Regions from separate parts of the Ferdinandcohnia sp. Marseille-Q9671 genome, predicted to be linked through region 1. Evidence: riboswitches for the same ligand, from Rfam matches in the RefSeq annotation. Region 1 holds a riboswitch; each other region holds the start of a gene.
The links. Region 1 has a riboswitch for S-adenosylmethionine ahead of ACWNMY_RS06685 (methionine ABC transporter ATP-binding protein). Riboswitches for the same ligand answer to the same signal wherever they lie in the genome.

Region 1 (5,900 bases):
CTGGGTTTACAACACCTGATCCAAGCTATCATGACTTAGTGTTTGCAGATGCTTTAGGACCTGTAGCATATATCATTAAAGCAAGAGTACAACTCCTTCGTGATTTAGGTCCTTCTCTAAGCCCGTATAACGCATTCCAATTCAATCTGGGTCTTGAAACTTTACACGTTCGTATGAAAGAGCATATCGCCAATACGAAAAAAGTTGTTTCATATCTTAAAGAACATCCTGGAGTTGAATGGGTATTGTATCCAGGTGAAGAGGACCATCCGAACAAACAACTAGCAGATAAATACCTGCCAAATGGTGCAGGTTCGGTAATTGTATTCGGAATAAAAGGTGGAAGAGAAGCTGGTGAGAAGCTAATCAATAATGTTGAGCTTTGGTCACATGTTGCCAATGTAGGGGATGCGAAAAGTCTCATTATTCACCCAGCTAGCACTACACACCAACAGCTAAGTTCCGAGGATTTAAAAGCCTCCGGTGTAACTGAGGATTTAGTTCGTTTATCAGTTGGAATTGAGAACATTGATGATATTTTAGAGGATTTGGAACAAGCAATTAAAGTTGCAAATGGAACGTCTTCTACTTCATCTGTACCAACAGTCTAATTGGTTAATTTTTTCGTTGACACATAGTTTTAGAGATGATAAGATAACCTTCGTTGTAACTATTGTACGATTATTAAAGTGCGTGTTTAAAAAGGAGGATGAAAAGGACCAAGAAGTTTGAGGCGGCGAAGCTATGAGTACCGGAGCGTATGCAGTTAATACGTGAGGAACGGAAAAGCAAGCCAACGAGCTTCCACAGGATGTGGTGACTTCGACGTTCGACACAGGACGTGTCGGTACTTAGTCGAAGATCCTCTAGCGATGTGTCATTTTCACCGGACTTTTTGAACAACCTCTTAAAACTTAATATATTTTTGTGACTCTTATTTAGAGTGGTGGAGGGATGTGCCCGATGAAACCCAGCAACCGTCAACATTTGTTGAAAAGGTGCCAATTCACACAAAGCTAATGCTTTGGAAGATGAGAGGAAGGAATAATGTATATTGTGCCTTTCTGCTCTTTCGCAGAAAGGCATTTTTGATTTTAGTCAGCCGGGGATTCTTTCCCCGGTTGACTAAAGTTAACGTACCAAGTGGGCCAATTTTAATTAATTAAAATGGTATCAATGATTAAGGCGCATTTGATTTGGTTTTAAGCGTACACTAAGTATAGTTTTCTCTGAATAGAAGGTGAGACAAAAATGATATCTCTAAAAAATGTGAAGAAAATTTACCAAACAAAAACGAATTCCGTTACAGCCGTTAATAATATTGATTTGCAAATTAATGAAGGCGAAATATTTGGGATTATTGGGTATAGTGGGGCAGGAAAGAGCTCGCTTATCCGCTTACTTAATGGTCTTGAAACTCCGACAGAAGGTTCTGTCAGTGTAGCAGGTCATGAAATTACCTCGATTAGAGGAAAAGCATTAAGGGACGCTCGTAAAGAAATAAGTATGATTTTTCAACACTTCAATCTATTATGGTCACGGACTGTAAAAGAGAATATTTCATTTCCACTTGAGATTTCAAAGGTTCCCAAATCTGAGCGGGAGAAACGAGTCTCAGAGCTAATAAAGCTTGTTGGACTTGAAGGTAGAGAGGATGCTTATCCGTCACAATTAAGTGGCGGTCAAAAGCAAAGGGTAGGGATTGCCAGAGCACTCGCAAATAATCCTAAGGTGCTGCTATGTGATGAAGCAACGTCTGCACTCGATCCTCAAACTACTGATTCTATTTTGGACTTGCTTGTTGATATTAATGAGAGATTGGGATTAACGATTGTTCTTATCACACACGAAATGCATGTTATCCGAAAAATATGCCATCGTGTTGCTGTGATGGAAGCTGGGCAATTTGTAGAACAAGGACGAGTGTTAGATGTATTTAAAAAGCCCCAAGCCAATATAACAAAACGCTTTGTTCAGCAGGTAACAGAACCTGAAGAAACAAGGGAAACAGTAGAGCACTTACTAGACCGCTATCCTGATGGAAAAGTGATTCAACTTTCGTTTGTAGGTGAAGATGCAGAAAAGCCTCTAATAACGAACTTAATCCGGGACTTTAAAGTAGAAGTGAACATTTTACAAGGGAAAATTTCACAAACACAAAATGGATCTTATGGTACTTTATTTATTCATATTGATGGTGTTGAAAATGAGGTTACTTCAGCCATCGAATTTATTAGACAACATCGAGTAGAAGTTGAGGTGATTGAAAATGCTTGAGCAATTTCAAGAACTTCTCAAATGGGAGAAACAGGTTAATGATTACCAAGCATTAGACTGGGGTAATCTTTGGGAAGCGACATTAGAAACACTATACATGACCTCAATTTCTGTACTAGCTACTTTTATTATAGGTTTGTTTTTAGGTCTTGTTTTATTTTTAACTGATAAGGGTAATGCATGGGAAAACAAGACCATCAACCGTATTGCATCTGCATTTGTCAATATTTTTAGGTCAATACCGTTTATTATATTGATTGTATTATTGATCCCTTTTACGAAAATAGTTATGGGGTCAATGCTTGGTCCTAATGCAGCATTACCTTCATTAATTATTGGATCAGCTCCCTTTTACGCAAGAATGGTTGAAATCGCATTGAGGGAAATTGATAAAGGTGTAATCGAGGCTTCCCATTCTATGGGGGCAACGAATAGCACGATTATTTTCAAAGTGCTAATTCCTGAATCACTACCAGCACTTATATCAGGGATTACTGTTACAGCAATATCTTTAGTAAGCTTTACTGCGATGGCTGGTGTTATTGGGGCAGGTGGACTAGGACACTTTGCGTATTTATATGGATTCCAAAGCAATAAGCCAGTCATTACATTGATCGCAACAGTTGCAATATTAATTCTGGTATTTATCATTCAATTTTTGGGTGATTTATTTACAAAACAAACAGACAAGAGATAACAGGAGGGAATACAGTATGAAAAAACTATTATTTTTACTAGTAATCGGACTACTTTCAATCGCATTAGTAGCTTGCGGTGGTACCAATGAAGATGCAGGCAATGGCGGAGATTCACAAGAGGCAGAAGGAAACAAGAAACTTGTTGTGGGTGCAACATTAGTACCCCATGCTGAAGTACTTGAACAAGCGAAACCTTTATTAAAGGAAAAAGGAATTGACCTTGAAATACAAGAGTTTACTGACTATATCTTACCGAATGTTGCTTTGCACGAAAAAGAAATTGACGCTAACTACTTCCAAACACCTGGATACTTGGACTTACAATTAAAGGATAATCCTAATTTTGATTTTGTAAGTGTTGGTGAGATTCATAAAGAGCCAATTGGTATTTATTCTAAAGAATACAGAAATTTAAATGAGCTTCCAGATGGAGCAAAAATTATCATGAGTAACTCATTTAGTGATCATGGCCGTATTTTACCGATTTTTGAACGAGAAGGTATTATTAAACTTAAAGAGGGTGTTGGCGACCAAGCAAGAGTTGAGGATATCGTTGACAATCCTAAGAATCTTGACTTCTCTACTTTAATTGAAGCAAAATTACTTGCAACTTCCTTTGAAAATGGTGAAGGAGATGCAGTTGTAATTAACACGAACTACGCGCTTGAAGGTGGAGTAAATATAGCGGAAGACGGAATTGCCTTTGAAGGAGATAATGTTGTCCCAGCTAACCTAATTGTAGTGAACAAAGGTGACGAGGACCGCGAAGAAATTAAAGCGTTAGTAGAAGTTTTAAAATCAGAAGAAATTCAGCAATTTATCAAAGAAGAATATGCAGGAGCGGTTATTTCCGTTCAATAATTCCAAAAGAAGAGTACTTACCTTAAGGTCTGTGCTCTTCTTTTTTGAATATTTCAAAGGAAAACCGAGGAAATGGCATTAATTTAATACCAAATGTTCCTGAGGTATCAATCTCTACATAATAAGAAATGGGAGCCCAAAATATCATCAAATCCCCTGTTTGAGGATATTTTTGTAAGATGCTACCATTATAACTGTGTTAAAGACTTCGGCGTGTAATACTATACTGGTCCAAAAATAGGACGCGGTTTCGCCGAGCTGAAAACACAAAAAAATGAAGGGATTGGTTCATTATCAATCAAATCCGTTTAAACTATACGGGCGAAATGGAAAAAGCGATGCATCAGGCACATGGGATAGGGTATGCAGACTATTGTCGGAAATTCACTGAACGTTTGCGTGTCGAAAAAAGTCGCGAAGAAGAATACAGACAAGGACAGATGATTGTTGCGCAATTTGATCGGAGAGTACACGTTTAAATATATAAATGAAGAAAGTAAACTCAGTGCTTCAAACACTGGGTTTTTAATTTTTTCTTGCGGTTTATATTGATGGATGATGACTTTGTTGGTCAAATATAAAAAAATATTCACTCCATCAAGGGTGCAATTGATATGGCTATTATATTATAGAATGTTTTCATCTAATATGTGAAAAATAAGCCCATGGTTACGATTCTTACATAGTTCTGTTTTTTATGGTATGGTAAGGATAGTCATGGTGATAAAGATACATATATGGCTCTGGCCACATTAAATTTACGTCTTTCACCAAAAAGTACTAGATGAGAAGAGAAGGTAGCACAAATATACGTAAACTCATCTGAAAAATGTATTCTTATTACAAAAGTGTAAAGGTTGATATCACTTTTAATTTGTTATAAGATTGTAATGAGAATAAAATGAGAATAAAGTTTTGACACATTTTGTCAATACAATACAAAATAATTTTTTTGTCTAATGGAGGTAGTAGTTATGGCAGGATCAACTTTAGTTATTAAGGATCTTCATGTCGAAATTGAAGGCAAGGAGATATTAAAAGGTGTAAACCTTGAGATAAAAGGTGGAGAAATCCATGCAATAATGGGACCAAACGGTACTGGTAAATCAACTTTATCATCCGCAATCATGGGTCACCCTAAATATGAGGTTACTAGTGGTAGCATTACGTTAGATGGTGAAGATGTATTAGAAATGGAAGTAGATGAGCGTGCACGTGCTGGTCTTTTCTTAGCTATGCAATATCCAAGTGAGATAAGTGGTGTTACAAACGCTGATTTCCTTCGTTCTGCAATCAATGCACGACGTGAAGAAGGCGATGAAATCTCATTAATGAAATTTATTCGTACAATGGATAAAAACATGGAATATTTAGAAATGGACCCTGACATGGCACAACGTTACCTTAACGAAGGATTCTCAGGTGGAGAAAAGAAACGTAATGAAATTCTTCAATTAATGATGCTTCAACCTAAGATTGCAATTCTTGATGAAATTGACTCAGGACTTGACATCGACGCACTAAAAGTTGTTTCTAAAGGGATCAATCAAATGCGTGGAGAAGACTTTGGTTGCTTAATCATCACTCACTACCAACGCTTACTTAACTACATCACTCCAGATAAAGTATCTGTAATGATGCAAGGCCGTGTTGTGAAAACAGGTGGTCCAGAACTTGCACAACGTTTAGAAGCAGAAGGTTATGATTGGATCAAACAAGAACTAGGAATTGAAGATGAGACTGTAGGTCAAGAAGCGTAAGCGTTAGGAGGATAATTATGACAATAGATACGAAACTACCATTTGATAAAGATTATGTCAGAGGTTTTTCGTCTAATCTCGGTGAACCAAGTTGGTTACAGGAACTTCGCTTACAAGCTCTTGAGAAAGCAGAAGACCTTCCAATGCCAAGACCGGATAAAACCAAAATTGACAAGTGGAACTTCACTCAATTTGCGAATCATGCTGTGGAAAGTGCTCCATATAACTCAATTGACGAATTACCTGAAGAAATCAAGACATTGATTCATGTTGAAGAAGAGAAAAATATATATATCCAACGTAA
Region 2 (5,900 bases), on a different contig from region 1:
CTTTCAGATTCAAACACATTCCTCTTTTATTTCGGTTAACCATCATATACATATAGCTTTCTTCTTCGAAATAAGGTCCCATTTTACGAGTATCATCCCCGTTTGGGTACTTTTCAATCTTAATGACGTCTGCTCCCATGTCCCCGAGCACCATCGTACAATAGGGGCCTGCGAGGATTTGTGAAAGATCGAGAACCTTCATTCCTTCTAACGCTTGTTTCATATTCACATACCTCCTAATTTATGATTTTCTTAGTTTGATAGTAGGAAGGTCTTTAATGCTGGAAGCTCCAGCTAATGCGATGGATACCTTTGTATCTTGAATATAATTTCCGATCACCTTCTCAACACCCGCCTTACCTGCGGCTGCAAGACCATATACAAACGGCCTACCAATAAAGACCGCTTCTGCACCTAACGCAAGTGCCTTTACAACATCTGAGCCTCGACGGATGCCGCTATCAAACAGGACAGGGATATCCCCCTTTATCTCCTCTACTATTAGTGGCAAAGCATCAATTGCTGCTATCACGCCGTCCAGCTGCCTGCCTCCATGGTTAGAGACTATAATTCCATCTACACCTTGATCCACTGCTAATCTTGCATCTTCTGGACTGAGTATCCCTTTTAATAGAATTGGCAATGTAGTGTGTTCCTTTAACTCTGCTATGTGATTCCAATCTAAAGTAGGATGGAAAACATTATCTAAAATTCCTTGTACGATTGATTCCTGATCACGACTGTCAAGAGAGGCTAAAAACACAGGATCTTGTTCATAGTTTGCTTTACCATACCCAAGCTTTAGTGGAGAAAAGCGGTTTTTCATGTCCTCTTCTCTCCAACCTAACATAACAGTATCTACAGTAAGAACGATCGCTTCGTACCCCGCTGCTTCAGCACGTTTTACCATATTAAAGGAAACCTCTTTATTATTAGACCAATAGAGTTGGAACCATTTCGGGCTATCCCCTGATACCGCTGCAACATCCTCAATGGAGTAGCTTGCAACTGTACTAAGAACAAATGGCACCTTAAAGGTAGCTGCAGCCTTGGAAGTTGCTAATTCCCCTTCTTCATGCGCGAGCTTTTGCATTCCTACTGGAGCAAGTAAAAATGGATACGGATATGTCTTTCCAAACAAGTTTATACTTGTATCTACATTTGATACGTTACGTAAAACCCTTGGTACAAGAGAATATTTTGAAAATGAGTCAAGATTTTTTCGTAAGGTTTCCTCCCCACCCGCACCTGAACGAACATATCCAAAACCACCAACGGACATATTTTTTTGGGCTACTTGTTCAAGTTCTTCATAGGAAACTGGAAAATACTCCTCATTCACAATCTTTCCTATATAAGCATCCTTTACCTTTGATGTAGTCATAATAAGAGCCTTCTTTCCTTACATATTAAATGTAAAACTAATCTACTATTTAAAATTTGGTTTTCTTTTTTCTAAAAAGGCATTAATTCCTTCGATATAATCATCCGAATGGAACGATTCCAAAATAAGAGCCGAAAGATCTTCATCTTCCTCTGTCTCTCCATCCAATATGGCTCTAATAACTTGTTTCATCCCATTATTAGCCACTGAGGACCTTGAAGCAATAAGTTCGGCAAATGTAGTTGCTTTATCAAGAACCGAATCTCCAGGATATATATAATGAAGTAAGCCAATATCCTTGGCTTCACTTGCACTGATTAATTTACTTGTAAACAGGAGTTCTTTTGTTTTAGCTGGTCCAATTATATCCATAAGCCTTTTAGTACTCGCTAAGTTATAGACGATTCCTACTCGAGAGGCTGTGATACCAAATCGGCTGTCGTCTGATGCAAACCGAAAGTCACAAGCGTTCGCTAATTCAAGTCCACCGCCAATTGCAAACGAGCGAACAACTGCAATGGTTGGCTTTTTAAAACGTGTAAGTTTATCAATTCCTTCAAGCGCCTTATCATTGTAATGCTTTGCTTTCTCAACCGAAAAACGATTATCCATAAATTCACTTATATCTGCACCAGATGCAAAAGAAGTCTCATCGACACCTCTAACAAGTAGGACCTTAACGCTAGAATCATTTTCGACTTCCTCTAATAGCGTGGTTAACCTTTCAAACATGGCAAGTGTAAAAGCGTTGCGCTTTTCAGGTCGATTAATCACCAAAGTTGCTATGGCGCCATTCTGTTCAATATATAATTCATTTGACATAAAACCTCACCCCTTAAATACGTATTCAAAAAGGAGGATGAAAAGGACCGCGTTGACAAGAACGCCACGTCCTGTGGCAATGTCGACACTAGCACATCCTGTGCGTCGAAAGTTTGAGGCGGCGAAGCTCCCGCGTACCGGAGCGTATGCAATTAATACGTGAGGAGCGGAAAGGCAAGCCAACGAGCTTCCGCAGGATGTGGTGACTTCGACGTTCGACACAGGACGTGTCGGTATTTAGTCGAAGATCCTATACTGATGTGCCATTTTCACCGGACCTTTTGAACACCCTCTCTAATCCTTCTTCAAGTTTGCTGCAAGTTTATTACCAATTGTCTGGATAGACTGAACAAGGACAATTAGGATAAATACAGTGGCATACATGACATCCACTTCGTAACGGAGGTGACCAAAGCGATATGCAAGGTCCCCAAGTCCTCCAGCCCCTACAAGTCCAGCCATTGCAGTTGCTCCTATTAAACTGACTGTTGCAATTGTTAGCCCTAGTATAATAGACGGCCTTGCTTCTCTTAGCATGACATTCCAAATAATTTTTCTGGTTTTAATTCCCATTGCTTGATAGGCTTCGACTACACCTGCATCAACCTCGAGTAAAGCGGATTCCATTAATCTCGAAATATAAGGGGCCGTATAAATTACTAACGGAACGATAACCCCTTTTACCCCAATCGTTGTCCCAACAATTAGTTTTGTAAATGGAAGAATGAAAAATAATAGAATAATAAATGGTACAGATCGGATAATATTTATCACTAAATTAAGAGCTTCATAGACCCATTTATTTTCCAATGATTGTCCTGGTCGAGTTAATACGAGGAAAATTCCGAGTGGGATTCCAATAAGTACTGAAAATAATAAGGAGATTCCTACCATCTGGAAGGTTTCCACTACTGACTTTCCAATAACGGGTAACCATTCTGTAAATTCTGCAAATCGATTCATGTCTTTTATCCCTCCAGATTCTCAATCCCGACTCCATTTTCCTTTAAAAATTGAAGTGAAGAGTCGATCTCACTTTGTTCTCCCATTAAATGAACAACTAAATTTCCAACAATACCATTTTTCAGTTCAATAATATTTGCTGTTAAAATGTTTGGTTTAATAGCAAACTTCTTACTCACTGTTGCTAATAGCGGCTGACCAGTGGACTCTCCTACAAATGTGAGTCGTGTAACTGCCCCAGACACCTTTAACTGTTTAATAAGAGAATCGGAAAGTTTTCGTTGTGCGATTGTATTTAAAAACTTCTTTGATGTTTCATGTTTTGGGTTTGTGAATAACTCAATTGCTGTATTTTGTTCAACAACTTTGCCATTCTCCATCACATATACATAGTCACATATTTTTTGAATCACATGCATTTCATGAGTAATCAATAATATTGTAATTCCAAGTTCTTTATTGATTTTTAAAAGTAATTCCAATATGGAGTCTGTTGTCTCAGGATCTAGAGCACTTGTTGCTTCATCACTTAACAACACTTCAGGCTCCTGTGATAGAGCTCTTGCAATGGCAACCCGCTGTTTCTGTCCGCCTGATAATTGACTCGGAAAGGAATTTGCTTTATCTGATAATCCAACAATCTCGAGGTATTTCTCAACTCGCTTAGCCACCTCTTCTTTCGGCACATCCTGCAATTTCAGTGGAATTGCAATGTTGTCATACACGGTTGCTGTTTTAAGCAGATTAAATCCTTGGAAGATCATCCCGATTTTTTTTCTAGTTTCACGAAGATTTTCTTTTGAAAAAGAAGTCGTTTCCTTACCGTTTATATACACTTTTCCACTAGTAGGTCTTTCAAGTAAATTCACACAACGAATTAGCGTACTTTTTCCGGCTCCACTATATCCAATTACACCATGTATGCCGCCCTTCTCTACATGAATGCTCACATTTTTCACGGCTTCAACTTTCCCTTTTTTCGATACAAATTCCTTTGATATGTTTTCTAATACAATCATGGTGTCACTTCCTCTCCTATAAGCTCTAAACCATATAGCATTGCGCCATATGGTTTAGAAATTTTCTTATCAAATCCTATTATTCATCCCAGCTAGGGATAACTGATCCCTTGTATTGCTCCTCGATAAATTTCTTAACCTCATCTGATTGGTACGCTTTTCTTAATTTTTCTAGTACCTTATCATCCTTATTTTCTTCACGTACGACTAGATAGTTTACATAAGGTGAATCCGTTGTTTCTAATGCAATTGAATCCTCTTTTGGATTTAATCCCGCGCCAAGTGCAAAGTTCGTGTTGATGGCGGCAGCGTCTAATTCACCTAATTGTTTCGGAATTTGCGCAGCATCTAACTCAATAAATTCGATTTCTTTTGGATTCTCTTCCAAATCATAAATCGTTGCATTTTCCTTTACATCTTCTTTAACTTTGATTAATCCAGCACTTTCAAAAACGAATAATGCTCTTGATCCATTTGTTGGGTCATTTGGAAGTCCAACCTTTGCACCTTTTGGTAGGTCTTCTAGGCTTTCGTATTTATCTGAGTACACACCCATTGGATTTAATATTGTTTTTCCAACTGTAACTAATTTAGTACCGTGATCCGCATTGAATTTTTCTAAGAATGGTAAATGCTGATAGCTATTTACATCTAAATTTCCTTCATCTAACGCAGTGTTAGGCATTACATAATCAGAGAACACCTTTAATTCAAGCTCTAGGCCATCCTTTGCAGCAACTTCTGCTACCTTCTCCACGATTTCTTCATGTGGTCCAGCAGTAACTCCAATAAGTAGTTTCTTGCTATCTAATTCACTTGAAGCCTCTTCTCCCCCACACGCTGCTAATACACCAACCAATAGTAACAATGATAAAAAGATTGCAATTTTTTTCATTTTGTTTTCCCCCTAGTTTGTTTGTAAGTTGATTTGAAATTCTTATCAGATAAACAAAAAGCCCCTCTTTCAAAAGAAAGAGAGGCATGTGAGCATACGAAAATGTTCGTCCCCCCTTATCTTTCAAAACACAAATGTTTTGCTGGAATTAGCACCTTTTCATGTCGATACATGAACGGTTGCCGAGCTTCATCGGGCCAGTCCCTCCGCTACTCTTGATAAGAGAATTTCAAATATGAAGTTTTTTAACTTTATAGTTTTTAAATTTACAGGATAATGTTATGATTGTCAATAATTTTTGAAACATTTTAATTGTTACACTATTATTTTATTAGAATAATAGTACGAGCACAAAAAAAGGAGATTAAGATCTAATGAATGGGAATGTGAGAGCAAATTACGCAGTAGGAAATACAGGCAAAACGGTAACTGCTAGATTATTACCAGGTACAGATTTACTAACCGGAATCGAGGAACTTTGTAAGAAGACAGACATAACATACGCTTCAATTGTTACTTGTTTTGGCAGCTTTCGAAAAGCAGGATATTTCTATTTAGTTCCAAAGCCCGAGAGCAAGGCTGGTGCTGGATATGGAGAATTAACTACTATAGAAGGACCCGTCGAGTTTCTAAATGGTACTGGGATTGTATGTATGCGAGATGGGATTTACGAGACACATTTGCATGGTACATTTTGTGATAAGGAAGGAAAGGTATATGGTGGACATATGGTCAAAGGGGAAAATCCGGTCATCACTGTTGACCTCATCTTGTCTGAGATAGTAGATGTTGACCTTTACCGTAGATTTGATGATGA
Region 3 (5,900 bases), 1.3 Mb from region 1:
GGGCGTTACAAATAAAGGCCGCAATCGGAAAGAAGATTGATGTTGTGTTTAGCTCTGAAGTAGAATACGACCCGATTTTTCAAGAACTATATCCTGAGGCAACCCACATCTTACTTGATGAAAAAAGGGAACAGGTACCGATCTCGGCTACTGACATTCGAACGAAAGGTGTGTTTCATTACTGGGAGTACATTCCCGAAGTGGCTAAACCATACTTCGTGAAAAAGGTTGTGATTTTGGGTACAGAAAGCTGTGGGAAATCAACGCTAACTCGAAATCTAGCACTCATCTATAACACGACCTATGTAAGCGAATATGGCAGGGAGTTCTGTGAAGAATTAGGAGGCTGTGATGGAATTATGCTAGACGAGGATTACCCTCTCATCGCATATGGTCATAAAGTAAAGGAATATGAAGCTAGTAAACGGGCGAATAAAATCGTCTTTATCGACACGGAAGCTGCTGTTACACAATTTTATTCGGAGCTGTACAATCAGAAAACGCAGCGGGTACTAGATGAAGTCGCCAAAATCCAACAATACGACCTTTGCCTCTTTTTGGAGCCTGATGTGAAATGGGTCGATGATGGATTACGGGTACATGGGGAACAACAGGTGCGTGAAGAAAACAATCAGCGGTTAAAAGAAATCTTGAATCAAAGCGGGATTGAGTTCGTTCATATAAAGGGGACCTATCAAGAACGACTTGAAAAGGCGATTGAGTTGATACGGGATAGGTTTGAAATCTAGAAGATCCTGACCCTCAGTAATGTATATGTGCTGGGGGTTAGGGATCTATTTTTTAACTAAGCACATTCAAAATGGGAAATAGCTCAGCATGTGACCGAGCTATTTATATGCTCTCTTTACCAGTAGTATGGATAACCGAACCCATACCAAGGATAGCCATAGCCATAATATGGGCCTAACAAGGCACTACCTAATAATCCACCTGCAAGTCCTCCTAAAAATGGGCCAAAGCCCCATCCCCATGGTCTGCCGAAGCCAAACCCATATCCCCACGGTCTACCGAATCCCCAAGGGCGACCAAAACCAAATCCCCAAGGTCTTCTAAAAATTCTTTCATCACTTCTAAATGCTTGAACAGGCTGATATCCATTGTACATTGTACATTCCTCCTCATGAGTAATCTCGAAACTCATCAAACAAACAACCGACAATATTAAAATTGCCTATCCATGTTTGTTGCCTATCATGAGCTTTCAACCTAGTGTATGTGTCCATGTGGGAGGAAGTATAGATGATAGCCTAGTTGAACTGGTTTTTACCTAGGAAGTTTTGGGGATTTTTCAAGACTTACTCTCCAAGATTAATAAGGATAAAAAACACGAGTACGACAAGCAATACTGTCACATTCACAATCCACCATTTAAGTTTTACTTTTGAAAGTAGTCGATCAACGATAAAAAAGGAAATGGCAGAAACAAGACTTAGAACGAGAAACACGGAACCGAACAAACAATGAAATAAAAAGGAAGTAATCTCTCGAGCTGTTGTTGCTGAAAACATCTTCTTACTAACCCAATCACTAATGATCGATCCGATAACTCCATATGAAACGACAATGATGAAATTTAAATAATACAAATTAGCAAATCCATTTAGGTTAGATTCACCTGGAATCATAAAAATGAGTACAACTAGTAAACTACTTATGATGGCCGTTAATATTTTTCTTCTAATTATTTGTGACATAGGCTTCTCCCTTATGTAAAGTAACTGTACCAAATGTTGGCAGTCTTATAGATTTTACTATAATTATTGTTCAGCATAAATACCTATGTGAAAAACTTTATAAATATAATAAGTTGTCCTCAGCTGGAGTACCTACAACGTTAGCAAGGGTGTAATATAGGCGCTAAGTAATTCTGTTTTATGGAGTATTTAAGTCAGATTAATAGTACTTTAAAAGGAAAAATCACATAAAGGAACGCTGGGGCATTTGCACCTCAGCGTTGTGTTTATAGTTTTCGTAGAATGTAAGTATGAATAACTTTATTCAATTTCGGTTACTTCTACATTCATCTCGTCGAGCTTGGAATAAAAGTTGAGCTTTATATCATTGAAATATCCATTATCGGGTAGTTTAATGACTAATCCATCTCGGAAAAAAATCTCATACTCATTGAATTCTCCATTTTCTTCATTTTTATAGTAATTGACTTTTTCAATTTCATCCCATGTATAGGAGTGGCTTTGGAATTTGAGAGGGGGAGTGTGAGAAATCGAATCATAAGAAAATGTAGTATTTGCTTGAGCAGCTACAAAAAATGGGACAATGCCCAGAATAATAAAAATAATACTTAATGTAATGGAGACCTTCTTATTGTTCAATAAAAACAGGAGCATCATAGATAAAAATAAAAGGAGATAACCGACACCATAGAGATAAAAGATACTTTTGGGTACAAAAACTTGCCATATCCCTGGTTTATCGTGTGCAATTTCAGCAACTGTCTGCGGAACAAATAAAAGAGATAATGGTGCAAAAATAGCGAAACATATTCCGATTACCAAATAAATCATCCTATTTTCATAACCATAAGTTATGTTTTTCATATTCCACCTCCAAAAGTAAACTGTTATCTTACCTTACGATTTATAACTGATAAAGTTCCCAACAATTGACTGAATTTTTAAATTTAGTAAATATACCTTCATCCTATATAGCTATTTAAGTTACTATCATTCCAATTACACTTTTTTCCGGTCTGCCAGGCCATTGAAAATCACTGAATAGATTTTCACTCAAAAACGATTGACGATGTTTTTAAAATGAATTATAGTATTAAATAATTAAATAATTAAATAATTTGGAAATTTAACTTATCTAGAGAGGTGGAGGGACTGGCCCAAGGATACCTCGGCAACAGACTTATTAAGTACTGTGCCAAATCCAGCAAGCGTACGCTTGAAAGATAAGGAGAGTCATGGAATTAATTCATACAACCTCTTCTTATTTTTAGAAGGGGTTTTTTAGTTTTCTGATTGAACTTAAAATGGAAAGTTAAATAATAAAATATTTTGCTGTTTGGACCACCAAAGGCACTGTTAGAAGTATCATTCACAGTGTTTTTGGTGTTTTTTTGTGGGAAAGTGTGTAGTGGTGATTCCTGAGAGGAAACAAACAAAGGAGGGTATTCAACATGCAAAAACAATTAAGATCTACTAGGATACGTGTAAAGACAAGAGAAGATTATTCATTTGAGCAAAGTGAACATCTGAATCTTCCTGATTTACAATTTTATAAATGGTGTAATAGCCAGTATGGGGTAAATAGAGGTGTTTTTAATACGATTGATTCTTGGTTTTTTGAAAATGGGATGATCAATATCCATTACCGTCGTATCTATCTTTTGGCTTTTCTAGATTACACGTTAGAAGAAGGAATGAAACAGGAACGTGATAAATTTATACGATTTGGAAATGGAGGGCTAACAAGAGAGCTTCAGAACTTTTTAGACCGAAAAAATATTAGATTGTAAAATGGGAAAAAATTAGTAGGTCAGCAAAAGGGCTGATTTAACTTTATTGGCCAAAGACTGCAATTATTTCCGCCACACTTTTAGTATTTTTCTAGAGATCAACATGAATGTTCATTTATTCATAAAGCAAGGCAAAAGTCACGAGGTGAATAAAACTTATATGTTACTTATCCATAGAAATAGACAATTATATATCTGCCGATTAGACAACTAAAGGCATCTTTCTTTTCATTCAAGACTTGAAAAGAGAGGTGTTTTTTTATTGAAGGAGTCCGCAGTATGATCAGGGGTACTTTAACCAAGTGCTTTTTGAAGGGGGTGATGTAATAGGTCTCATTAAGATCACGTTATAAACAAGCTTATAAAGCGTATAGCTTCTATCATTTTATTATTTTAAATAACTTATATGGAGGAAGAGAATATGACAGTAACATTGGAAAAAGCAAGAGGTGTATGGGGGAGTGCCCCTAGTGATAGTTATGAACAATTGGCATCAAGGTACAGAGGCGTTTTTCAACAAATACGTGAAGGGGCGGTTCAACGAGAGAATGATAGGAAATTACTTTTTGAGGAGATAAATTTGTTAAAGGAAGCTGGTTTCGGAGCTATTCGGATTCCACGTGAAGAAGGGGGATTGGGTGCAACAATCCCAGAGTTATTTAATCTGCTTATTGAGTTAGCAGAGGCGGATTCGAATCTACCACAAGCACTGCGGGCACATTTTGCATTTGTTGAGATGGTGTTGAATTCACCAAAGGGTGAACAAAGAAGTACGTGGATAAAGCGTATTTTAGAGGGAGATATTGTTGGAAATGCATGGTCTGAAGTTGGTGGCGCAAAGGCTGGCACCTTCTTAACGAACGTGACAAAAGGAGAAGGAGAAAAGCTATTTTTGAACGGTACAAAATATTATTCGACGGGCACGATTTATGCCGATTGGATTCTTGTTTTGGCAACCCGAGAGGAAGTCACTAAAGTCTTTGCTGTTATCTCAAGATATGCAACTGGAGTCGACGTAATTGATGATTGGGACGGCTTTGGACAAAAATTGACTGGTAGTGGAACAACAATATTTACGAATGTTCCAATTAAGGAAAGTGACATTCTAACGGAGGAGTTTAATGCTAAATATCAAGCTGCCTTTTTCCAAATGATGCATTTAGCTACTCTAGCTGGAATTGCCCGTGCGGCTGCAAATGACGTTTCGAAAGCTGTAGCAGAGCGCAAAAGAACGTATACTCATTCAACAGCTGCACGTTCAAGTGAAGACCCGCAAGTTCTGCAAGTGGTCGGAAAGGTTCATAGCTTAGCCTATTCCTCTGGAGCAATTGTTCTAAAAGCAGCTGAGTCTTTGCAAAGGGCGTATGAGCTTCATCTTGCTGGAAACGTTGAACATGAAGAATTGATAAATAACGAAGCAGAAATTGAAGTCTCGCAAGCTCAAATTGTGGTTACTAGATTAACGCTTGATGCAACAGAAGTATTGTTCGACGCATTAGGTGCTTCGGCCACATTACAAACCAAAAGCTTTGATCGATATTGGCGGAATGCACGAACCATTGCTTCACATAATCCTCTTATCTATAAAGAAAGAGTCATAGGGGATTATGCTGTTAATCAAACACGCCCACCGTATGTATGGCATGTGGGGAAGAATTGATTTCTGTGAAGATTTAAAGTGTGAAAGATACTTAGAACTTATGACTCATTCCTAATGGCAGTTTCAATACAAAAATACAGCACCAGGTTCATGTGTTAAAATATATATGGAAAATACTAATAAATCTGTAAAATGTTTCATTGTGAAAATTAAATAGGAATATCCCTCCAATATAACTCAGGAGGGAAATTCCTACTTGGAGTAATTCCAAAAGTTAGTTGTGCATAAACTGCTGCAAGGTAGTACGTGGCCTTTTCAGAGGAGGGTGAGATTGTGAAAGATAAAGAGATAATAGAAGCATTTGAACGTTCAGAGATTAATTTACTTGTAGAGCTGCGAATGGGGAATGGTTATCATGAAAAGGAGTATGAAAGGTTAATTAAGGCACTCACCATTTGTGCGGATGAATGGGAGAATCGTACAAGTATACCGATAGATGCCGTCCATACTTTAGTAGAACTATACGATGAGTTGTACAACTATTCACTCCTATATGGTGAGAAAGAATCAGTCCGTATTAAGAAAGCAGCTGAAGATATTAAAAAGCTGATTCAAAGATGTACGAAGGAGACGGGTGAAATAGAACCCGAAAAAGCTAAAGTGATTGACAGTTTGATTGAGAAAATCAACGAAAACGGAAATTTCTTCATAAAGCTTCAAAATGGCAAAGGAATGGATGAACAACAATTTGATAGAATCTACAATGAATTACACGATATTATCGACGTGATTTAC
Region 4 (5,900 bases), on a different contig from region 1:
CTTAAAGGAATATGTGTCCCTTCCATTGTTTTATAAAGCTCAGTTTCATATGAATCTTTTTGACTTACCAGTTCAGATTCCATTGCTTCTGCTTGTTGATTCATCCAATTATATAAAAGATCAAATTCGTAATTGGGATTGTGCGGTGGTGTACCAGGCAGGATCAAACCTGGATGTTTTGCGACGCCTCTTTGTTTCACATAACCATGAAGATCTAACAGAACCAAAGGATTTAGCTTTGTAATTTGCTTAACTACAGCTTGTGTTTCAGGTTGAGACTGAGTAATAAAATCACGGTTGAGGTCAATTCCCTCTCCATTAAAACGAGTTGCTTCGATACGACCATCTGGATTAGCATTCACATTGACAATTAACGTAAAGTTGTTGAGTATTTCTAGTGTCTCCGAGTCATTTTCAAATCCAAATCGCTCAATTAATCTTAGTGCAGCATCTGTTCCAACAAATTCACTTCCATGGATAGATGCGTGTATAAGAATTGGAGGTTTCACGTCTGGATTTTTTGATAACCAACGCTGTGCTTGATCGGGATCTTCACTCATTAGTTTTCGTAAGGTTTTATAAGAGTTATTTTTAGCTTGATTCGTAATCGTTACTGTATATAGATCTTTTCCAGTAGAGGATTTTCCAGTCACCTCAAGACTAATTCTATTACTCCTTTTGTCAAAGTCCTCGAGCTGTTTTTGAATAGTATCGAATATGACATAATCATATTGTTCTGAGTTGAAAAGACTGTGCTTTCGCTCAGATGAGTTAGTCTCCTCAGTCCCGGTTGCCAATACATCAGTAGGCAGTGTTGTCCCAATTAATGCAACACTAAGTAACATAGGTAATACAACTTTTTTCATTTCTCCCACTCCTTTTAAGATATAACAAGTAACCCAATTTAAAACAAAATAAAAGCCTCTTTCAAAGAGAAAGAGGCACAGCATCACTAACAAAGTGACCAGTTCCTCTTTTATCTCTCAGCTACTGCTGCAAGATTTAGCACCTTAGCTCACCTTAATGGTTAGCCGGTTGCCGGGCTTCATCGGGCTTGTCCCTCCGCCTGCTCTTGATAAAAGAGTATTCATATTAGATTGCTTGTATTTACCCAATTATAGAAATATCTACCACGAAGTCAATGAGTTTTCGTTAAAATGGTTATATAGAACCAACTAACTCCTATTTCACAAAAAATGGAGAAAGAAAAACTTCCTTGTAGGTAAATGGGACGAAGGGGAGAGGAGAGGTAGTTAAATGTTAACTTGGTTTTGCAGTTAGCATATCAATGGTACAACTTAAAAAAAATGCATTTTTTTACGATACAATTTAAAGGGACTTATTTCCTTAACATAGTAAAAGTGTAACATCCTAAAGCCCTATAAAAGAAGTTTATAAAAGAATAACCCATGGTCACTATTTGAGTCTTAAAAACAGTTGTGAGGGAAAGCCGCTACTTATTTTTGAAAGAAGGTAACCACCTTTTTATCATTAATCTCCTTTAAAAATATGTCATTTCTCTCAACATAAAGGAGTTAGGTTCATATATAGTCAGCAAAATCCTGCCAAAGAACAAGTATTTCAAAGTTTTTTTAATAATATAAACCCAAAGATTTACACAATACCTATTAAATCTCAAGTATACTTTACATATACAATTAAAAAATAATAGGAGATTATGATGAAAATAGATTGTTTGATTGTGGATGATGAGATTGCTTTAGCTGAAACAACTTGTGAGTATTTTAATATGTTTGAAGTCAAAACAGCGTTTGTGACTAGCGCAGCTGAGTGCGAACGTTTTTTGGAGGAGCATGAACCATCGTTGCTTCTTCTTGATATTAATCTCGGGGAAACTTCAGGGTTTGAGTTATGTAAAAAATTGCGCCAAACTACGCAGATCCCGATTCTATTTATTAGTGCACGTTCAAGCGATGATGATATTCTGATTGCTCTCAACATCGGTGGGGACGATTATATTCAAAAACCTTACACGTTAAGTATTTTACTAGCAAAGGTAAAAGCTGTATTAAAAAGGTTTGGCAGTGGTTCTAGTAACCAAGAAGAGGTTTTAGAGTTTGGTCAGATTCAGATTGATACAAAGCTGCATCGTGTGCGAGTAAATGGTGTTGATATCCAGCTTAAAACGATGGAATATAAACTTCTGTCTTATTTGGCCAAGAATAAAAATCGAATCATCACAAAAGACGAACTGTTTCAACATGTATGGGGAGATTCTTTTGTAGGGGATGGAACCCTTAATGTACATATACGCCATTTACGAGAGAAAATTGAAAGTAATCCAAAGGATCCGCAATTTATAAAAACGGTTTGGGGAACAGGATATGTCCTTGAGGATACCAACCAATGAAAATAAGATTGCTGCTGGTTACGATTCTGGTTGTTTTTAGTGCAGCTATTGTTTTCTCCATACTAGTTATTAAGAAGAATACGATTTCAGAACTTGATCTTGTAGCCATAAATGATGTGGTGAAAACTGTTGAAGGAAATTGGGGGCAGGTTAGTGACGAAATGTTTCGAAATAGCGACATTGACCAACCATTTACGATAATAGATCACCTAGGGAACGTAATTTACCAAACCCCAGGAAACCATTATAACGATACATACGATGCCATAAAAAATAGAGATACATTTATAGACTTGAAGCAAAATAACGAGACTGTAGGGAAATTAATTATCACCAATAATGAACAAGAAATGCGGCAACAAATGAAAAGTGAACTGATCACTTCCATAAGTTTGATAGTGGGTCTAGTGATGATTATTAGTATTTTTTATATTATCTATATATATAGAACGTTAGTGAAACCATTTCAGCAGCTTCGAAATTTTGCATCGAATGTGGCTAGAGGCAATTTTGATATACCTTTACATATGGACAAGAACAATTATTTCGGTGCGTTCACGGAAAGCTTTGATCTATTGCGTGAAGAGCTTGATGCAGCACGCCAAAGAGAGTATGAATTAAACCGTAGTAAAAAAGAGCTTGTAGCTACACTAAGTCATGATATTAAGACGCCTGTTGCTTCAATCAAAGCGATTAGTGAATTAATGCTTCTCCAGGAAAAAGATGATCGGGTGATTAGGCAAGTGAATACGATTTATTCGAAAGCAGAGCAAATTAACCTTCTTGTAACCGATATGTTTCACGCTACTTTAGAAGAACTACAACAGTTAAAGGTAACGGTAACGGAAGAATCGAGCGAATTACTAGTTGATATGATTGAGAATGTAAATTATGACCATCAAATCCTCTTAGATCCAATTCCACCATGTATTATGTTAACTGATTCCTTACGTTTGCAGCAGGTAATAGACAATATTATAAGTAATTCATATAAATATGCAGGAACAAAGGTCACCGTTTCTTCCCAAATTAATCAGGGCTATCTTGAACTCTACATTATGGACTACGGACCAGGAATTAGTGAAGAAGAATTGCCTCTCCTTTTTAATAAATATTATCGAGGGAAAAATGTCGACGGAAAGAATGGATCAGGCCTTGGTCTCTATATTTCGAAGTACTTCATGGAAAAAATGTATGGCCACATTCACTGTTATAACAGAGAAGACGGTTTTACAGTAGTTATAAAAAGTAAACTTGCTTAACTTTATTCTGTCGGAGTCAAAACCCCGACTGAACAAAGTTAAAGCCTCCGGCGGATGCCACGATTTTTCAGAGGAAACTTTTCGAGCATAGGATCGAAGACTAAGATCGCCACATCCTGTGGCAACGTCTTCATGACCTACTTCGTGTAGGCCTAAAAATCGGGCGCAAATACGCCAAGGTGTATTTGATATTTAAGAATTAGTTAAGAATTGCACAAAGATTTAATAAGAATTCATTTTGTATGATAAGACTGTAAGCTCGTTTACAGTCTTTTTTCTATAGGTCGAAAGAAGGAATCCTTACGATTAAATAAAGGGAGATGGCGATAGGTCATGACTAAAACAATTATTAGAACGGAGAAGTTGTGCAAATCTTTTTCTAGCGGGGGAATTCAGCAACATGTATTAAAAAACCTAGACCTTAGTTTAGTAGAAGGGGATTTTACAATTATCATGGGTAGTTCAGGGTCTGGGAAATCCACGCTACTTTACGCAATTAGCGGGATGGATAAACCGACATTGGGTGAAATTGATTTTGCCGGGAATCATTTAACTTCCTTAAATAACGATCAACTCGCGATATTTAGAAGAAGAAATTGTGGCTTTGTATTTCAACAAATTTATTTACTAGATAATATGAGTGTACTTGATAATGTACTTGCAAGTGGTCTATTAGTAAATAAAAATAAGCGTGAACTCGTTAAACAGGCAAAAGAACTATTAATACAAGTAGGGATTAATGAAAACTCATGGTCTAAATTTCCTACTCAGCTTTCTGGCGGCGAATCCCAGCGAGTTGGGATCGTTCGAGCAGTCATTAACAACCCGAAAGTATTATTTGCAGATGAACCAACAGGTGCCTTAAACTCATCATCTAGTGACAGTGTGTTAGATGTATTCACAAATATAAATCGCAATGGACAGAGTATTATCTTGGTCACTCATGATATGAAAACGGCATTGCGTGGGAATCGGATAATCTATTTGAGAGATGGCGTAATTTGCGGTGACTTGCAGCTGGGTTCATACAGTGAGATTGAGAATTTCGAGCGCCATGAAAAGCTCATGACTTTCCTTACAGAAATGGGGTGGTAAGGTGAAGATTATGATTCTGGCATTGGCGAATATTAGAAAAAGTAAATCGGCAACGGCTTCTTTATTTATCTTTATTTTTGTTGCTGCGTTACTTCTTAATATTGGCTTAATGGTTATTACTCAAATCAATCCATTTTATGATAATAAAGTTGAACAATTAAACGACCCACATGTAACAATAATCATGGACCAAGCTAGTCATGATTCGACTTATGATGAATTTTTTATGAACTACTCAGGGGTCGCAGAGACAGAAACAGAAGAAATTATTGCAATGAGCATTGCTTCATTTACATTTGCTAACAGTGAATTGACGAGCAGTATTGCTATTTTTAATGCAGAGAACGATCGTAGTATTGGACCTCTAAAGTTGATTGAAAAGCTAGATACATCGAGTACAAATGATATTTATGTGCCTTACAGTTTTAAAACGAATGGGGGCTATGAATTAGGTGATGATTTCACCATTACCTATCTTGCAAAAGACTATGAATATCGAATTGCTGGATTCTTAGAAACAACGATAATGGGTACAACTAACATTGGAGTTATGAAATTCATGTTACCAGAGAATTCGTATCAAGAATTAGCTAGAAATCTAAACGATCAATCAATTGGGGTAATCCTATCTACAAGATTGGAAGACAAAACTCAATCTCCAAAGTTACTAAATGATTTCACTAAGGAATTTCCTCAATCAATAGTAGGAGAAACGACTTCTTATATTTGGGCATTAGATATTGAATTAGTAAAGAATGTAAACACACTAACTATAAACATTGTAGCAACAATATTAATGGCTTTTTCGGCTATAATTGTGCTTGTATCACTAATTGTCATTAGATTCCGTGTTTCAAATAGTATTGAAGATGGGATGGAAAATATCGGGGCTCTTAAAGCGATAGGCTATACTAGTAGGCAAATTCTTTCTTCCATTTTACTGCAGTTTATCTTAATTGCCCTTAGTGCAAGTATGGTAGGGATTGCCTTGTCATATGGTCTAATGCCTTTCATCGGAGGGATTATCTCATCCCTATCTGGTTTGGTATGGGTTCAAAGTATAGATATTATCATCAATGTAGTCAGTATTTTCCTTGTTATTTTATGTGTAGTAATCGTTACCTTACTTTCTGCTTTCCGTGTTCGAAAAATTTTACCTGTTGAGGCACTTC

Region 2: another riboswitch for S-adenosylmethionine. It lies ahead of ACWNMY_RS12150 (MetQ/NlpA family ABC transporter substrate-binding protein); the one in region 1 lies ahead of ACWNMY_RS06685 (methionine ABC transporter ATP-binding protein).
Region 3: another riboswitch for S-adenosylmethionine. It lies ahead of ACWNMY_RS00080 (hypothetical protein); the one in region 1 lies ahead of ACWNMY_RS06685 (methionine ABC transporter ATP-binding protein).
Region 4: another riboswitch for S-adenosylmethionine. It lies ahead of ACWNMY_RS14055 (M14 family zinc carboxypeptidase); the one in region 1 lies ahead of ACWNMY_RS06685 (methionine ABC transporter ATP-binding protein).

The regions. Positions count from the first base shown of each region.
Region 1 covers NZ_CDRJTA010000001.1:1,290,749-1,296,648, reverse strand. The annotation lists gene ACWNMY_RS06690 (O-acetylhomoserine aminocarboxypropyltransferase/cysteine synthase family protein) at 1-611, shown strand, start outside; SAM riboswitch class I at 932-1,038, shown strand; gene ACWNMY_RS06685 (methionine ABC transporter ATP-binding protein) at 1,252-2,277, shown strand; gene ACWNMY_RS06680 (methionine ABC transporter permease) at 2,270-2,974, shown strand; gene ACWNMY_RS06675 (MetQ/NlpA family ABC transporter substrate-binding protein) at 2,991-3,836, shown strand; gene ACWNMY_RS06670 (hypothetical protein) at 4,163-4,315, shown strand; gene sufC (Fe-S cluster assembly ATPase SufC) at 4,811-5,596, shown strand; gene sufD (Fe-S cluster assembly protein SufD) at 5,614-5,900, shown strand, end outside.
Region 2 covers NZ_CDRJTA010000002.1:95,449-101,348, reverse strand. The annotation lists gene ACWNMY_RS12175 (CaiB/BaiF CoA transferase family protein) at 1-223, opposite strand, end outside; gene ACWNMY_RS12170 (alpha-hydroxy acid oxidase) at 242-1,384, opposite strand; gene ACWNMY_RS12165 (enoyl-CoA hydratase/isomerase family protein) at 1,430-2,206, opposite strand; gene ACWNMY_RS12160 (methionine ABC transporter permease) at 2,501-3,169, opposite strand; gene ACWNMY_RS12155 (methionine ABC transporter ATP-binding protein) at 3,175-4,188, opposite strand; gene ACWNMY_RS12150 (MetQ/NlpA family ABC transporter substrate-binding protein) at 4,268-5,083, opposite strand; SAM riboswitch class I at 5,197-5,308, opposite strand; gene ACWNMY_RS12145 (PPC domain-containing DNA-binding protein) at 5,458-5,900, shown strand, end outside.
Region 3 covers NZ_CDRJTA010000001.1:19,357-25,256, reverse strand. The annotation lists gene nadR (multifunctional transcriptional regulator/nicotinamide-nucleotide adenylyltransferase/ribosylnicotinamide kinase NadR) at 1-749, shown strand, start outside; gene ACWNMY_RS00095 (hypothetical protein) at 866-1,126, opposite strand; gene ACWNMY_RS00090 (hypothetical protein) at 1,317-1,715, opposite strand; gene ACWNMY_RS00085 (hypothetical protein) at 2,016-2,579, opposite strand; SAM riboswitch class I at 2,844-2,945, shown strand; gene ACWNMY_RS00080 (hypothetical protein) at 3,167-3,505, shown strand; gene ACWNMY_RS00075 (acyl-CoA dehydrogenase family protein) at 3,927-5,165, shown strand; gene ACWNMY_RS00070 (hypothetical protein) at 5,439-5,900, shown strand, end outside.
Region 4 covers NZ_CDRJTA010000003.1:279,905-285,804, forward strand. The annotation lists gene ACWNMY_RS14055 (M14 family zinc carboxypeptidase) at 1-866, opposite strand, end outside; SAM riboswitch class I at 974-1,082, opposite strand; gene ACWNMY_RS14060 (response regulator transcription factor) at 1,682-2,371, shown strand; gene ACWNMY_RS14065 (ATP-binding protein) at 2,368-3,633, shown strand; gene ACWNMY_RS14070 (ABC transporter ATP-binding protein) at 3,967-4,728, shown strand; gene ACWNMY_RS14075 (ABC transporter permease) at 4,739-5,900, shown strand, end outside.